DNA from 3 places in the Streptomyces sp. NPDC013157 genome. Region 3 is predicted to be linked to each of the others. Evidence: riboswitches for the same ligand, from Rfam matches in the RefSeq annotation. Region 3 holds a riboswitch; each other region holds the start of a gene.
What was found. A riboswitch is a leader RNA that binds a small molecule or an ion and turns the genes downstream of it on or off. The one in region 3 is predicted to bind thiamine pyrophosphate.
Positions count from the first base shown of each region.

Region 1: linked by a shared signal. The riboswitch ahead of thiC (phosphomethylpyrimidine synthase ThiC) and the one ahead of ACFY6U_RS23075 (thiamine ABC transporter substrate binding subunit) in region 3 are both predicted to bind thiamine pyrophosphate.
Region 2: linked by a shared signal. The riboswitch ahead of thiO (glycine oxidase ThiO) and the one ahead of ACFY6U_RS23075 (thiamine ABC transporter substrate binding subunit) in region 3 are both predicted to bind thiamine pyrophosphate.

Region 1 is NZ_JBIBAK010000012.1:245,264-248,530, reverse strand. It holds gene ACFY6U_RS32280 (YibE/F family protein) at 1-839, opposite strand, end outside; TPP riboswitch at 911-1,088, shown strand; gene thiC (phosphomethylpyrimidine synthase ThiC) at 1,081-2,901, shown strand; gene ACFY6U_RS32270 (hypothetical protein) at 3,061-3,267, opposite strand, start outside.
Region 2 is NZ_JBIBAK010000004.1:270,081-273,347, reverse strand. It holds gene ACFY6U_RS14545 (NAD(P)/FAD-dependent oxidoreductase) at 1-1,233, opposite strand, end outside; TPP riboswitch at 1,399-1,510, shown strand; gene thiO (glycine oxidase ThiO) at 1,508-2,677, shown strand; gene thiS (sulfur carrier protein ThiS) at 2,674-2,886, shown strand; gene ACFY6U_RS14530 (thiazole synthase) at 2,892-3,267, shown strand, end outside.
Region 3 is NZ_JBIBAK010000007.1:346,160-349,426, forward strand. It holds gene ACFY6U_RS23065 (VOC family protein) at 1-265, shown strand, start outside; gene rlmN (23S rRNA (adenine(2503)-C(2))-methyltransferase RlmN) at 335-1,441, shown strand; TPP riboswitch at 1,466-1,573, shown strand; gene ACFY6U_RS23075 (thiamine ABC transporter substrate binding subunit) at 1,646-2,716, shown strand; gene ACFY6U_RS23080 (ABC transporter permease) at 2,761-3,267, shown strand, end outside.

The sequences.
Region 1 (3,267 bases), on a different contig from region 3:
GGATTCGAGCCCTGCAGGATCCCCGGCAGGATGAACAGCGTCAGCACCAGAAAGCTGACGGCCAGCGCGACCAGGGCCATCACACCGCGCAGGCGGCCCACCACCACGACGGCGAGCGCGAAGATCCCGGCGAGCAGCGCCATCGGGAACTTCCGGTTCACGTCGGTGACCGAGTACTGCAGGTCCCTGGGTGCGGAGGGCTCGTACGCGGCCACGACCTGCTCGCCCTCGTGCAACTGCCGCGACTGGTCGGGCTGCACGATCTCGGTGAAGGTACGGCCCTTGTCCTTGCCGGTGTCGACCCGGACGGTGGCCTTCTTGCAGGTGCCGTCCCCCTCCTTCGAGGAAGTGCCGTCGGCTGTGGCGGTGTCGGCGGTCGAGCCGCCTCCGGAGGCGTTGACCGACTTGCAGCTGACCGAGACGACCTTGGTGACCGTCGCCGCCTGCGTCTGGCGGTCGAAGCCGACGCCGGTGCGCTCGTGCGGCGGGGCACCGCCGGGCCACAGCACCACCAGACCGACCACGACCGCGGCGGTGAAGGGGATGAGGATCGCCGCGATGACCTTGCGCAGATGCTTGGAGACGGGCGCGGCGGGACCGTGGCTGTGACTGTGCCCGTGCGAATGGCCGTGACCCCCGCCGGGTCCGGATCCGTCCTGGGCCTCGCGGTGGCCGTGGGCATGGCCGTTGTCGTGATGGTGGGCATGGCTGAGGGCCTGCTCATGGATGTGTCCGTCACCGGCACCACGGCCCCCGTGGCCGGGTCCGCCGCCCTGCGGGGCGCCGTTGCCGCGCCGCGGGTCCGGGGGCGGATAGGGGTGCTGCTGTGTCGAGGTCACCGCCCGATCATCGCAAGAACGGTAGGGGCCCTCTGTTCACCGCGCCCGAATTGACGCTAGCGTGGAGGCACCTTTGCACACGCGGGAGCTCGGAGCACCGGGCTGAGAGGGCGCTGACCTCCGTATTCGCGATGTTTCACGTGGAACGTGTGATGTTTCGCAGGAAACGCCGCCCGACGGAAGCCGCTGCGTCGACCGCCGAACCTGTTACCGGGTAATGCCGGCGTAGGGAGTAGGTCTTATGACCAACAAGGACGCACGCACGCCTGCCTTCAGCCAGGACGAACAGTCCATTACGGGCGAACCGTCCCCGGAGGCCGGGAGGTCCATCGGCTGGCACAAGGGGTATGTCGAGGGCTCCCGCCCCGACCTGCGGGTGCCGGTCCGTCAGGTGCATCTCACCAACGGGCAGTCGGTCACGCTCTACGACACCTCAGGCCCGTACACCGATCCGCTCGTCGAGACCGACGTCCGCAGGGGCCTGCCGCCGCTGCGGGAGAACTGGATCGTCGCCCGCGGCGACACCGAGGAGTACGCGGGCCGGCCCGTCCGTCCTGAGGACGACGGAATCAAGCACACCTCGCCGCGCGGTGGCCTGCGCAACCTGGATGCGGTCTTCCCGGGCCGTCCGCGCCAGCCGCGTCGCAGCCGGGAAGGCGAGGCGGTGACCCAGCTCGCGTACGCCCGCCGGGGCGAGATCACCCCGGAGATGGAGTACGTGGCCATCCGCGAGAACGTTTCTCCTGCGGTGGTCCGTGAGGAGATCGCGGCGGGCAGGGCCGTACTGCCCGCCAACGTCAACCACCCGGAGATCGAGCCGATGATCATCGGCAAGCGGTTCCTGGTGAAGGTCAACGCCAACATCGGCAACTCCGCGGTCACCTCCTCCATCGAGGAGGAGGTCGAGAAGATGACCTGGGCGACCCGCTGGGGCGCCGACACGGTCATGGACCTCTCCACCGGCCGCAACATCCACACCACCCGTGAATGGGTGCTGCGCAACTCCCCCGTCCCCATCGGCACGGTGCCGCTCTACCAGGCCCTGGAGAAGGTCGACGGCAGGGCCGAGGAACTGACCTGGGAGATCTACAAGGACACGGTCGTCGAACAGGCCGAGCAGGGCGTGGACTACATGACCGTCCACGCAGGCGTGCGCCTGCCGTACGTGCCGCTCACCGCCAACCGCAAGACCGGCATCGTCTCGCGCGGTGGCTCGATCATGGCGGCCTGGTGCCTCGCGCACCACAAGGAGTCGTTCCTGTACGAGAACTTCGAGGAACTCTGCGAGATCCTCGCCGCCTACGACGTCACGTACTCGCTCGGCGACGGGCTGCGCCCCGGCTCCATCGCGGACGCCAACGACGAGGCCCAGTTCGCGGAACTCCGCACGCTCGGGGAACTCAACCGGATCGCCAGGCGTTTCGATGTACAGACCATGATCGAGGGCCCGGGCCACGTCCCGATGCACAAGATCAAGGAGAACATCGACCTTCAGCAGGAGATCTGCGATGAAGCTCCGTTCTATACGCTCGGCCCGCTGACCACGGACGTCGCGCCGGCGTACGACCACATCACCTCCGGCATCGGTGCCGCGATGATCGCCTGGTGGGGCACGGCGATGCTCTGCTACGTCACCCCCAAGGAACACCTGGGCCTGCCCAACCGGGACGACGTCAAGACCGGCGTCATCACCTACAAGATCGCAGCCCACGCGGCCGACCTCGCCAAGGGCCACCCCGGCGCGCAGGAGTGGGACGACGCACTGTCCGACGCTCGCTTCGAGTTCCGGTGGGAGGACCAGTTCAACCTCGCCCTGGACCCGGACACCGCCCGCGAATTCCACGACGAGACGCTCCCGGCGGAGCCGGCGAAGACGGCTCACTTCTGCTCGATGTGCGGGCCGAAGTTCTGCTCGATGAAGATTAGCCAAAGCATCACAGAGCGGTTCGGCGGTGCGGCGGCCGAGGGGGCGACACCGGAGGAGGTCGCGGAGGGGATGCTCCAGAAGTCGAAGGAATTCGCCGCGAGCGGGAACCGGGTGTACCTGCCGATCGCCGACTGACATGGTGAAGGGGGCAGACCCGAAGGCCTGCCCCCCCACACACACAGGGTCAAGCTCGGTCGTAGCCAGGGCAGTTGAGTGTGTCGATCCGAGTTGGTCCTCTACGGCGAGTCATATGCTCGGAGGCAAGGCGGGCTGCCCCGCACAGCGATCGACCGTTCAGTGACGCGACCAAAAGGAGTCGTGGCCGATGAGTCCGCTGCAGCTCTCCATCACTGCCGCCCTCTGCATCTCCGGCATCGCCCTGCACATCTGGTCCTCCGCGCCGGACCGGGCCGGGCGCCAGTACTCTCTCCAGCTACCGGTGATCCTTCTGTACTCCCTGGCCGCGGCCCTCTTCCTGTTCTCCGCCTTCCCGGACTCGAT
Region 2 (3,267 bases), on a different contig from region 3:
GGGCGCTGCAGTGGCGTTCTTCAAAGGGCGGGCCGGGTCGGACAGGGCCTCCGGGTCCATCTGGCGGCCCGCCTCGATCAGGCGGCGGCCCTGGGCCAGGTCGCGGGGGCGGCCTACCGCCAGGAGGGCTACCAGGCGGCCCTCGCGGAGCCAGCAGACGCTCCAGGACGGCCCTGTCGGGTCGCCGCGCCAGATCAGGTGGTCGGCGGCGGCGTGGTGGCCGGCGTACTGGACGAAGCGGCCGAACTGTTCGGACCAGAAGTACGGGACCGGGTCGTAGACGGCGTCGGTCTCGCCGAGGATGTTGGCGGCGACCGTGCGCGGGCCCTGGAGGGCGTTGTCCCAGTGGTGGACGAGCAGGCGCTCGGCGTAGCGGCCGGACGGGAAGGAGGCGCAGTCGCCGACCGCGTAGACGTCGGGGGCGCTGGTGCGCAGGCGGTCGTCGGCGAGCACCTCGTGGTGCGGGCCCAGCCCGATGCCGGAGCCGGCCAGCCAGGCGGTGGCGGGGCGGGCGCCGATGCCGACCACGACGGCGCCCGCGGGCAGCCGCGAGCCGTCGTCGAGCACCACCGCGCCGGGCTCGATGCCCGCCACGCGCGCGTGGGTGCGCAGGTCGGTGCCGCTGTCCGCGTACCAGGCGGCCATCGGCGCGGCGACCTCGGCGGGAAGCGCTCCCGCGAGCGGGCGGTCGGCGGCCTCGACCACGGTGACCGCGCAGCCGGCCTCGCGGGCCGCGGTGGCGAACTCGGCGCCGATCCAGCCCGCGCCGACGACCACGATGTCGTGCTGCCGGGCGAGCACGGGCCGCAGCCGCTCGGCGTCGTCCAGGGTGCGCAGCAGATGGACGCCGGGCACGCCCTCGGTGCCGGGCAGCGTGATCGGCTCGGCGCCGGTGGCGAGGACCAGGACGTCGTAGGGCACCGGGCCGGCCTCGGTGTCCAGCTCATGGTCGGTGGTGCGCACGCCCAGCGCCTCGCGGCCGAGCGCCAGCTCGATGCCGAGCGCCTCGAAGTCCACCTCGAAGGCGGAGCCCTCCGACTTGCCGAGCAGCACGGCCTTGGAGAGCGGCGGCCGGTCGTACGGCTGGTGCGGCTCGGCGCCGATCAGCGTGACAGTCCCGGTGAACCCCTGCTCCCGCAGGGCGACGGCGGTCTGCACCCCGGCCATCCCCGCGCCCACGACGACCACGCGCCGCGTCTGTGACGTGCTCCGTCGCTGCGTCTGCTCGCTCACCTGATCACCATAGACAAGAACGATAGACAACTGACAAAGAGTCAGTCAGGGGTCGTGGCGTATGACCTGTTCCACAGCACTGTCCACAGCACTGTCCACAGCGCCGTCCGCAGTGCCGTCCGAGGCCGTCTTACCGGGGCGGAGCGCCGCGGGCTAGGGTGGCGGGGAAGCACACGCGGGAGCCCGGACGCACCGGGCTGAGAGGGAGGCTGGCGGCCTCCGACCGTACGAACCTGATCCGGGTCATGCCGGCGAAGGGAGGGGCTGGACGCCCATGTCCTCACGTACGTCCGACGTCCTCGTCATCGGGGGCGGAATCATCGGCCTGGTCACGGCCTGGCGGGCGGCCCAGCGCGGGCTCGCCGTCGCCGTGGCCGACCCCGAGCCCGGCGGCGGGGCCGCGCAGGTCGCGGCCGGGATGCTGGCCGCCGTCACCGAGCTGCACTACGGCGAGCAGACCCTGCTGGGGCTCAACCTGGCCTCCGCGCGCCGCTATCCCGACTTCGCCGCCGAGCTGACCGAGCTCACCGGCCGCGACCTCGGCTACCGGCGCTGCGGCACCCTCGCGGTCGCGCTGGACGCCGACGACCGCGCCCATCTGCGCGAGCTGCACGCCCTCCAGAAGCAGTCGGGCCTGGAGTCCGAGTGGCTGTCCGGGCGGGAGTGCCGGCGCCTGGAGCCGATGCTCGCGCCGGGTGTGCGCGGCGGGCTGCGGGCCGACGGCGACCACCAGATCGACCCGCGCCGGCTGGCGGCCGCGCTGGTGGCCGCGTGCGAGCGGGCCGGGGTGGTGTTCCACCGCGACTGGGCCGAGCGCCTGGAGGTGGTACGGGAACGGGCCGCCGGTGTCCGCACCCGTGCGGGTGAGGCGCTGGGCGCCGGCCAGGTGGTGCTCGCGGGCGGCAGCCTGAGCGGGCGGCTGGCGGGTGTGCCCGACGACGTGCTGCCGCCGGTACGGCCGGTGAAGGGGCAGGTGCTGCGGCTGACCGTGCCCGCCCGGTACGCGCCGTTCCTCAGCCGGACCGTACGGGCCGTGGTGCGCGGCGGGAACGTCTACCTGGTGCCCCGGGACAACGGCGAGCTGGTCGTCGGCGCGACCAGCGAGGAGCTGGGCTGGGACACGACCGTGACGGCGGGCGGGGTGTACGAGCTGCTGCGCGACGCGCACGAGCTGGTGCCCGGGATCACCGAGCTGCCCCTGACCGAGACCCGGGCCGGACTGCGCCCCGGCTCCCCCGACAACGCGCCGCTGCTCGGGCCGACCCGCCTCGACGGACTGCTGCTGGCCACCGGGCACTACCGCAACGGGGTGCTGCTCACGCCGGTCACCGGAGACGTCATGGCAGAGCTGCTGGCCGGCGGCGAGCTGCCGGCGGAGGGCCGTCCGTTCACGCCGAGGCGATTCGACCCCCTCCCCCGCCAACTTGTGGAGCAGACCGCATGAACCTCTCCGTCACCATCTCCGTCAACGGGGAGCGCCGGGAGATCGCCCCGGGCACCGCTCTCGACTCGCTCGTGCGGTCCCTCACGGCGGCGCCCTCCGGGGTGGCCGCGGCCGTCAACGAGACCGTCGTACCGCGCGGGCAGTGGGCGACGACCGGGCTCGCCGACGGCGACCGGGTGGAAGTCCTGACCGCCGTGCAGGGAGGCTGAGCGCCATGGCCGACGATCCCTTCGTCCTCGGGGGTACGACGTTCTCGTCCCGGCTGATCATGGGTACCGGGGGTGCACCCAGCCTGGAGGTGCTGGAGCGGGCGCTCCTCGCGTCCGGGACCGAGCTGACCACGGTCGCGATGCGGCGGGTGGACCCGGGGGTACGGGGCTCCGTGCTGTCGGTGCTCGACCGGCTCGGGATCCGGGTGCTGCCCAACACGGCCGGGTGCTACACCGCGGGCGAGGCGGTGCTGACGGCACGGCTGGCGCGGGAGGCACTGGGGACCGATCTGGTCAAGCTGGAGGTCATCGCCGACGAGCGGACGCTGCTGCCGGACCCGGTCGAGCTGCTTGACGCGGCGGAGACGCTGGTGGACGACG
Region 3 (3,267 bases):
GATCCTCACCCCGGCCGGCGCCGGCCCGGCGGCGGCCCACGGCGGACTGATGCAGTTGCCCCAGGCCAACCTCGACGCCGGCTCGACCCCGGAATGGCACCCCTACTTCGAGGTGACCGACTGCGACGCCACCTTCGCCAGGGCCACCGAGTCCGGAGCCACCACCCTCATCCCGGTCACCGAGGCCCCGGGCATCGGCCGCTTCGCCATGTTCCGCGACCCCTCCGGCGCCCTCTTCGCCATCATCACGACGGCCAGGGGCTGAGCCCTTCCAAGTCCCCGCCGAACCTTCGGTCGCAGGCCACCTCAGTTGATCTGCGACACTGGTACAGCCATGCCTAATCCCGGAGAACTCACTTTCGTCGCGCCGCGCGGAGCCAAGAAGCCGCCGCGGCATCTCGCCGATCTCTCGCCCGCCGAGCGCAAGGACGCGGTGGCCGAGGTCGGGGAGAAGCCGTTCCGTGCCAAGCAGCTCTCGCAGCACTACTTCGCGCGGTACGCGCACGACCCCGAGCAGTGGACCGACATCCCGGCCGGGTCGCGGGACAAGCTGCGGGAGGCGCTGTTCCCCGAGCTGATGACCGTCGTACGGCATCTGTCGACCGACGAGGGGACGACGCGCAAGACGCTGTGGCGGCTGTTCGACGGCACGCTCGTCGAGTCGGTGCTGATGCGCTACCCGGACCGGGTGACCATGTGCATCAGCTCGCAGGCGGGGTGCGGGATGAACTGCCCGTTCTGCGCGACCGGGCAGGCGGGTCTGGACCGGAATCTGTCGACCGCCGAGATCGTCCACCAGATCGTGGACGGGATGCGGGCGCTGCGGGACGGGGACGTGCCTGGCGGTCCCGCGCGGCTCTCCAACATCGTCTTCATGGGGATGGGCGAGCCGCTCGCCAACTACAAGCGGGTGGTCGGAGCGATCCGGGCTCTCACCGACCCCGCCCCGGACGGGCTCGGCCTCTCGCAGCGCGGGATCACCGTCTCGACCGTCGGACTGGTCCCGGCCATCCACCGGTTCGCCGACGAGGGATTCAAGTGCCGGCTGGCGATCTCGCTGCACGCCCCCGACGACGAACTGCGCGACACGCTCGTCCCCGTGAACACGCGGTGGAAGGTGCGCGAGGTCCTCGACGCCGGGTTCGAGTACGTCGAGAAGAGCGGGCGTCGGCTCAGCATCGAGTACGCCCTCATCCGCGACATCAACGACCAGGCGTGGCGGGGGGACCGGCTGGGCCGCCTGCTCAAGGGCAAGCCCGTGCACGTCAACCTCATCCCCCTGAACCCGACTCCGGGTTCGAAGTGGACCGCGTCGCGGCCGGAGGACGAGAAGGCGTTCGTCGAGGCGATCGAGGCGCACGGTGTGCCGGTGACGATCCGGGACACCCGCGGGCAGGAGATCGACGGAGCCTGCGGTCAGCTCGCGGCCACCGAGCGGTAATCTGAGGGCCGTAGGTACATCTTCATATTCCGACAGGGGAGCGCCACAGCGCTGAGAGTGCGGCAACCGGGCCGCAGACCCTCTGAACCTCGCCCAGGTCATTCTGGGTAGGAAGTTCGGTCATCACTCAAGCTGTTGCGCCCTGCCCGCACACCGCGGGCAGGGCCGCGTCTCTTCCTGGTCAACCCCAGGAGGAAAACACCAGTGCACACAAGGACCTTCTTGGCCGCGGCCGTCGGGCTCGGTCTCGTCACGCTGTCCGCGTGCTCGTCGTCGTCGGGTTCCGACGCCGATTCCAAGACCGTCACTCTGGTCAGCCACGACTCGTGGGCCGTCTCCAAGAACGTGCTCCAGGACTTCGAGAAGCAGTCCGGCTACAAGGTCAGGGTCCTCAAGGACGGTGACGCCGGGCAGGCCGTCAACAAGGCGATCCTGACCAAGGACAACCCGCAGGGCGACGTCTTCTTCGGCGTCGACAACACCCTGCTCTCCAGGGCCCTCGACAACGGTCTCTTCCAGCCGTACGAGGCGAAGGGGCTCGGCACGGTCGGCACGGCGTACCAGCTGGACGCGGACAGGCACCGGGTCACGCCCATCGACTACGGCGACATCTGCGTCAACTACGACAAGGCGTACTTCAGCAAGCACAAGCTGACCCCGCCGACCTCGTACGCCGATCTCGTCAAGCCGCAGTACAAGAACCTCCTCGTCACCGAGAACGCGTCCACCTCCTCGCCGGGGCTGGGATTCCTGCTAGGGAGCGCGGCTCAGTACGGCGACGACGGCTGGCAGGACTACTGGAAGAAGCTCAAGGCCAACGGCGTCAAGGTCGTCGACGGCTGGGAGCAGGCCTACGACGAGGAGTTCTCCGGCTCGGCCGGCGGCAAGAAGGCCGGCGGCGACCGGCCGCTCGTCGTGTCGTACGCCTCCTCGCCGCCCGCCGAGGTCATCTACGCCGACCCGAAGCCGAGCACCGCGCCCACCGGGGTCGCGACCGGCACCTGCTTCCGGCAGATCGAGTTCGCGGGGCTGCTGAGCAACGCGGGGAACACCAAGGGCGGCAAGGCCCTCATCGACTTCCTGGTCTCCAGGGAGTTCCAGGAGGACATGCCGCTGAACATGTTCGTGTACCCGGTGGTGAAGGGGGCGAGCGTGCCTGCCGAGTTCACGAAGTACGGGCCCGCAGCCCAGGACCCCGAGACCATGGCGCCCGACGAGATCGCCGCCAACCGTGACCAGTGGGTCAAGACGTGGACGTCACTCGTACTGAAGTAGCCGCGCACAAGGGCCGTTCGGGGAGCGCGGCGCGGCTCGGACTGATGTTCGTGCCGGTCGCGTTCTTCGCCGTCTTCTTCGCCTGGCCGGTCGCGGCGATCGTCACGCGCGGGCTGAGGGTCGACGGGGTGTGGCGGTTCGGGCGGATCGCCGACGTCGTCGGCCAGTCCGACATCCGGCACGTGCTCTGGTTCACCACCTGGCAGGCGCTCGCCTCCACCGCGCTCACCCTGCTGGCCGCGCTGCCCGCCGCCTACGTCTTCGCCCGCCTCGACTTCCCGGGCAAGCAGGTGCTGCGGGCCGTGGTGACGGTGCCCTTCGTGCTGCCGACGGTCGTGGTGGGCACCGCGTTCCTCGCGCTCGTCGGGCGGGGCGGCCTGCTGGACGAGTTGTGGGGCGTACGGCTGGACACCACCGTCTGGGCCATCCTGCTGGCGCACGTCTTCTTCAACTACGCGGTCGTCGTACGGACCGTGGGCGGGCTGTGGGCCCAGCTGGACCCGCGGCAGGAGGAGGCCGCCCGGATGCTCGGCGTCTCCCCCCTGGGCGCC